Regions from separate parts of the Enterobacter sp. RIT637 genome, predicted to be linked through region 2. Evidence: predicted binding sites of a transcription regulator. Region 2 holds the regulator's gene; the other holds the start of a gene.

Region 1 (3,526 bases), on a different contig from region 2:
TCTTAATACCGTCCAGACCGGCCATCAGCAGTGCTGCGAAGCACAGGTATGGGTTAGCCGCTGGATCCGGGAAGCGCACTTCGATACGACGTGCTTTCGGAGACGCAACAACCGGGATACGGATAGAAGCAGAACGGTTACGTGCAGAGTACGCCAGCATTACTGGTGCTTCGTAGCCTGGAACCAGACGCTTGTAGGAGTTGGTGGTTGGGTTCGCCAGGGCGTTGATCGCTTTAGCGTGTTTGATAACACCACCGATGTAGTGCAGCGCCTGCTCGGACAGACCCGCGTACTTGTCGCCAGAGAACAGGTTAGTGCCGTTCTTGGACAGAGACATGTGGCAGTGCATACCGGAACCGTTGTCACCAAACATTGGTTTTGGCATGAAGGTCGCGGTTTTACCGAAACGGTGCGCAACGTTGTGCACAACGTATTTGTAGATCTGAATCTCATCCGCTTTTTTGGTCATGGTGTTGAAGCGGGTAGCGATTTCGTTCTGGCCAGCGGTCGCCACTTCGTGGTGATGCGCTTCCACAACCAGGCCCATCTCTTCCATGATCAGACACATGGTAGAGCGGATGTCCTGTGAAGAATCGACCGGAGGAACCGGGAAGTAACCGCCTTTCACGCCAGGACGGTGACCTTTGTTACCACCTTCGTATTTGGTGGAAGAGTTCCATGCGCCTTCGATGTCATCGATAGCCACGTGGGAACCCGAAATTGACGCGCCAAAACGGATGTCGTCAAACAGGAAGAATTCTGGCTCTGGCCCGAACAGAACGGTGTCTGCGATGCCGGTAGAACGCAGGTACTCTTCAGCGCGTTTTGCGATGGAGCGTGGGTCGCGGTCGTAGCCCTGCAGCGTGCCTGGCTCGAGGATGTCGCAACGGATGATCAGGGTTGGCTCTTCGAAGAACGGGTCAATGAGCGCAGTGGTTGCGTCTGGCATCAGAACCATGTCGGATTCGTTAATGCCTTTCCAGCCACCAATGGAGGAGCCGTCAAACATTTTGCCTTCTTCAAAGAATTCGGCGTTCACCTGATGAGCAGGGATTGTGACGTGCTGTTCTTTACCTTTGGTATCGGTGAAGCGCAGATCAACAAACTTCACTTCATGTTCGTTCAGCATCGTCAAAACGTGTTCAGCGGACATACTTAACTCTCCAGATTGGTCATTGTCGTCGTGGTAACGAGGTCTTCAACTTCTATCAAGGTGGCTGTGATGCCATCTTTTTGCCGTATTTTTATAAAGCGAAATCTGTGCCAACTTTTAAAACACCCCAAAAAGGCGTTATCATGCGCACCATAGTGCAAAAGGGCTGCACCACAATGGATTTGTTGCACCAGTATAGTGCTTCAATGTGAACATTGAGCACCATATTGGTGCAATTTACGTTAAAGTGCCCTTTTACCGCTCCGTGAAAGCGATCACAAAGCATCTCTGCAATACTTGTTTGCGGGGGATGTTTGTGATCCTGTTTTGTAGTGCGATTAATCCGTGTACAATAACGCGCTATTTCTAAATGCCTGAGGCAAAGTTGTGATCGAAAAATTGCGTAACATCGCCATCATCGCGCACGTCGACCATGGTAAAACTACCCTGGTTGATAAGCTGCTGCAGCAGTCCGGTACATTTGATGCTCGTGCCGAAACTCAAGAACGCGTGATGGACTCCAACGATTTGGAGAAAGAGCGTGGGATTACCATCCTCGCCAAAAACACCGCTATCAAATGGAATGACTACCGTATCAACATCGTTGATACCCCAGGGCACGCCGACTTCGGTGGTGAAGTTGAACGTGTAATGTCCATGGTAGACTCCGTTCTGCTGGTCGTTGACGCAATGGATGGCCCAATGCCCCAGACGCGCTTCGTGACCAAAAAAGCGTTTGCTCATGGTCTGAAGCCAATTGTTGTTATCAACAAAGTTGACCGTCCTGGCGCGCGTCCTGACTGGGTTGTTGATCAGGTCTTCGACCTGTTCGTTAACCTCGACGCGACCGACGAGCAGCTGGACTTCCCTATCGTTTACGCTTCTGCGCTGAACGGTATTGCAGGTCTGGACCACGAAGACATGGCTGAAGACATGACCCCGCTGTACCAGGCGATTGTTGACCGTGTTCCTGCTCCAAACGTTGATCTCGACGGCACCCTGCAGATGCAGATCTCTCAGCTCGACTACAACAACTACGTTGGCGTAATCGGCATTGGTCGTATCAAGCGCGGTAAAGTTAAGCCTAACCAGCAGGTCACTATCATCGATAGCGAAGGCAAAACCCGTAACGGTAAAGTCGGTAAAGTACTGACTCACCTGGGTCTTGAGCGTATCGAGAGCGACATCGCTGAAGCGGGCGACATCATCGCCATCACCGGTCTGGGTGAACTGAACATCTCCGACACCATCTGCGATCCGCAGAAAGTCGAAGCACTGCCAGCCCTGTCCGTTGATGAACCAACCGTATCCATGTTCTTCAACGTCAACACCTCTCCGTTCTGTGGTAAAGAAGGTAAGTTCGTTACCTCTCGTCAGATCCTTGACCGCCTGAACAAAGAGCTGGTGCACAACGTTGCGCTGCGCGTTGAAGAAACTCCAGACGCTGATGCATTCCGCGTTTCCGGTCGTGGTGAGCTGCACCTGTCAGTTCTGATCGAAAACATGCGTCGTGAAGGTTTCGAAATGGCGGTTTCCCGTCCGAAAGTTATCTTCCGCGAAATCGACGGCCGTAAACAAGAGCCGTTCGAAAACGTCACGCTGGACGTTGAAGAGCAGCATCAGGGTTCTGTGATGCAGGCTCTGGGTGAGCGTAAAGGCGACCTGAAAAACATGAATCCAGACGGCAAAGGCCGCGTACGTCTCGACTACGTGATCCCAAGCCGTGGCCTGATCGGCTTCCGTTCAGAGTTCATGACCATGACGTCTGGTACGGGTCTGCTGTACTCCACCTTCAGCCACTACGACGATGTTCGTCCGGGCGAAGTAGGCCAGCGTAACAACGGCGTTCTGATCTCCAACGGTCAGGGTAAAGCGGTTGCGTTCGCACTGTTCAGCCTGCAGGACCGCGGTAAGCTGTTCCTGGGCCACGGTGCAGAAGTTTACGAAGGCCAGATCATCGGTATTCACAGTCGTTCTAACGACCTGACTGTAAACTGCCTGACCGGTAAGAAACTGACCAACATGCGTGCGTCCGGTACTGACGAAGCAACGGTGCTGGTTCCACCGATCAAGATGACCCTGGAGCAAGCTCTGGAATTCATCGATGACGACGAACTGGTAGAAGTGACTCCACAGTCAATCCGTATCCGTAAACGTCACCTGACTGAGAACGATCGTAAACGTGCAATGCGCGGTGCGAAAGAAGAGTAATACGGTCAATCCGTAATAAAAAAAGCCGCTGATTCCTCAGCGGCTTTTTTGTTAGAACGAATAACGTAACCCCAGCCGGATCCGGTACTGCTCCCGGTTGTAATCATTCCATCTGTCCAGCCACTGGAGTTCGAGGTACGGCAACCAGTTTCTGTCGATCTT
Region 2 (3,526 bases):
TCAATCTTTCGTCGTTTGAGCGTCTACGATAACCTGATGGCCGTGCTGCAGATCCGTGACGACCTGACCAGCGAGCAGCGTACCGACCGCGCCAACGAGCTGATGGAAGAGTTTCACATCGAACATCTGCGCGACAGTCTCGGTCAGGCGTTGTCCGGGGGTGAACGTCGTCGTGTCGAGATTGCACGTGCGCTGGCCGCCAACCCGAAATTCATCCTGCTGGATGAGCCCTTCGCGGGCGTTGACCCGATCTCGGTTATTGATATCAAACGCATTATCGAACACCTGCGCGACAGCGGGCTTGGCGTGCTGATCACAGACCACAACGTCCGTGAAACGCTGGCCGTCTGTGAACGCGCCTACATAGTGAGCCAGGGCCATCTGATTGCCCACGGTACACCGCAGCAAATCCTCGAAGATGAGCATGTTAAGCGCGTGTACCTTGGGGAAGACTTCAGACTCTGATAGGGTAGAGGTAACGTAACGCCGAACCGGAGAAAAATGCTCTGAACATGAAGCAAGGTTTGCAATTAAGGCTCAGCCAACAACTGGCGATGACGCCGCAGCTACAGCAGGCGATCCGTCTGTTGCAGCTGTCCACATTAGAACTCCAGCAGGAGCTCCAGCAGGCGCTGGACAGTAATCCGTTGCTGGAGCAAACCGATCTTCATGACGAGGTAGAAACCCAGCAAACGCAGGACACTGAAACGCTCGACACCGCTGATGCGCTCGAACAAAAAGAGATGCCGGACGAGCTGCCGCTGGATGCCAGCTGGGATGAAATCTACACCGCCGGAACCCCTTCCGGCACGCGTGCAGACTACCAGGATGATGAGCTACCGGTCTATCAGGGAGAAACCACCCAGTCGCTGCAGGATTACCTGATGTGGCAAGTGGAACTCACCCCCTTCTCCGATACCGACCGCGCGATTGCCACCTCAATTGTCGATGCCGTTGACGACACCGGCTATTTGACCGTCACGCTGGACGATATACTGGAAAGCATGGGCGACGAAGAGATTGAACTTGAGGAGATCGAAGCCGTTCTGAAGCGCATCCAGCGTTTCGATCCGGTAGGCGTGGCCGCAAAAGATCTGCGCGACTGCCTGCTGATCCAGCTTTCTCAGTTCAGCAAAGAGACGCCATGGATCGACGAGGCGCGCTTAATCATCAGCGATCATCTGGATCTGTTGGCTAACCACGATTTCCGCTCCCTGATGCGCGTCACGCGCCTGAAGGAAGAGGTGCTGAAAGAAGCGGTGAATCTGATCCAGTCGCTCGATCCGCGTCCCGGCCAGTCGATCCAGACCAGCGAGCCCGAGTACGTGATCCCGGACGTGCTGGTCAGAAAACACAATGACCGCTGGGTCGTTGAACTGAACTCTGACAGCATTCCTCGCCTGCAAATCAACCAGCAGTACGCCTCCATGTGCACCAGCGCGCGCAATGACTCCGACAATCAATATATTCGTAGCAATTTGCAGGAAGCACGCTGGCTGATCAAAAGTCTGGAGAGCCGGAATGACACGCTGCTGCGCGTAAGCCGCTGTATTGTTGAACAACAGCAGGCCTTTTTTGAGCAGGGCGAAGAGTATATGAAACCGATGGTACTGGCGGACATCGCCCAGGCCGTCGAGATGCATGAATCAACCATTTCTCGCGTGACCACGCAGAAGTATCTGCACAGTCCACGCGGTATTTTTGAGCTTAAGTATTTCTTCTCCAGCCATGTGAATACCGAAGGCGGCGGCGAAGCCTCGTCAACAGCCATTCGCGCACTGGTGAAGAAGTTGATCGCCGCGGAGAACCCCGCGAAGCCACTGAGTGACAGTAAGTTAACCACCATGCTGTCCGACCAGGGTATTATGGTGGCACGCCGTACTGTTGCGAAGTATCGAGAGTCTTTATCCATTCCGCCGTCTAACCAGCGTAAACAGCTGGTCTGACACAACCGATAAGGAAGACACTATGCAGCTCAACATCACAGGACACAATGTCGAGATTACTGAGGCTTTACGCGAGTTTGTGAACGCGAAGTTCGCGAAACTTGAGCAGTATTTCGAGAGGATCAATCAGGTCTATGTTGTGTTAAAAGTGGAGAAAGTGACTCATATCTCGGATGCAACCCTGCACGTCAACGGGGGTGAACTCCATGCCAGTGCGGAAGGGCAAGACATGTACGCTGCTATCGACGGCTTGATTGACAAGCTTGCACGACAGCTCAATAAACATAAAGATAAACTGAAACAACACTAATTGTCCGGGCAGTTAACGGGTGCAGGACGGCCTGTTGTGCGACACAACAGGCCATTTGTACAGTTAGCGCTTAGGTGAAATTATGATGAACAACGATTCCGCTCTTCAACTGAGCAATGTCCTTAACCAGGAATGTACCCGCAGTGGCGTTCACTGCCAGAGCAAAAAACGTGCGCTGGAGATCATCAGTGAACTGGCTGCAAAACAGCTGGGCCTGCCGCCTCAGGTCGTGTTCGAAGCGATCCTGACCCGTGAAAAAATGGGCAGTACCGGCATTGGCAACGGCATTGCTATCCCACATGGCAAACTGGAAGAAGACACTTTGCGTGCCGTGGGGGTGTTTGTGCAACTGGAGACGCCTATCGCCTTCGACGCCATCGATAACCAGCCCGTCGATCTCCTCTTCGCGCTGCTGGTACCAGCAGACCAGACAAAGACCCATCTGCATACGTTGTCGCTGGTCGCTAAACGCCTGGCCGATAAAACTATTTGCCGTCGACTGCGTTCAGCCCAAAGTGATGAAGAGCTTTTCCAGATTATCACTGAAGCAGAAGGCAATCAGGATGATGCGTAACCGGGAGATGGCCTTCACATCTGTTGTCCTGAGGAGAAACGGAACATGGTGCTGATGATCGTCAGCGGTCGCTCGGGGTCGGGGAAATCCGTCGCCCTGCGCGCGCTGGAAGATATGGGTTTTTACTGCGTAGATAACCTGCCGGTGGTGCTGTTGCCCGAACTGGCGCGGACGCTTGCGGACAGACAAATTTCTGCCGCCGTCAGTATCGATGTCCGTAACATGCCAGAATCACCTGAGGTCTTTGAGCAGGCCATGAGCAATCTGCCAGAGTGCTTCTCGCCTCAGCTGTTGTTCCTTGATGCCGATCGTAACACCCTGATCCGTCGCTACAGCGATACCCGTCGTTTGCACCCACTCTCCAGTAAAAACCTTTCACTGGAAAGTGCCATCGACGAAGAGAGCGATCTGCTGGAACCGCTGCGCTCCCGGGCCGACCTGATTGTCGACACTTCTGAAATGTCCGTGCACGAACTGGCGGAAATGCTGCGTACCCGTCTGCTGGGTAAACGCGAGCGTGAACTGACGATGGTGTTTGAATCCTTCGGCTTTAAGCACGGTATTCCTATCGATGCGGATTATGTTTTCGACGTACGCTTCCTGCCGAACCCGCACTGGGATCCCAAACTGCGTCCAATGACCGGTCTGGATAAGCCCGTGGCGGCCTTCCTCGACAGACACACAGAAGTTCACAAT

What was found. The regulator sigma-54, encoded in region 2, starts transcription at its own class of promoters, with help from an activator protein. The targets are predictions, from matches to a motif close to GTTGGCACANNTTTCGCTNT.
Region 1: the regulator sigma-54 is predicted to act here: its motif matches at 1,249-1,268, upstream of glnA (glutamate--ammonia ligase).

The regions. Positions count from the first base shown of each region.
Region 1 is NZ_JAIHAZ010000016.1:102,747-106,272, reverse strand. It holds gene glnA (glutamate--ammonia ligase) at 1-1,153, opposite strand, end outside; gene typA (ribosome-dependent GTPase TypA) at 1,541-3,364, shown strand; gene ompL (porin OmpL) at 3,416-3,526, opposite strand, start outside.
Region 2 is NZ_JAIHAZ010000005.1:80,479-84,004, reverse strand. It holds gene lptB (LPS export ABC transporter ATP-binding protein) at 1-465, shown strand, start outside; gene rpoN (RNA polymerase factor sigma-54) at 513-1,946, shown strand; gene hpf (ribosome hibernation promoting factor) at 1,969-2,256, shown strand; gene ptsN (PTS IIA-like nitrogen regulatory protein PtsN) at 2,339-2,830, shown strand; gene rapZ (RNase adapter RapZ) at 2,876-3,526, shown strand, end outside.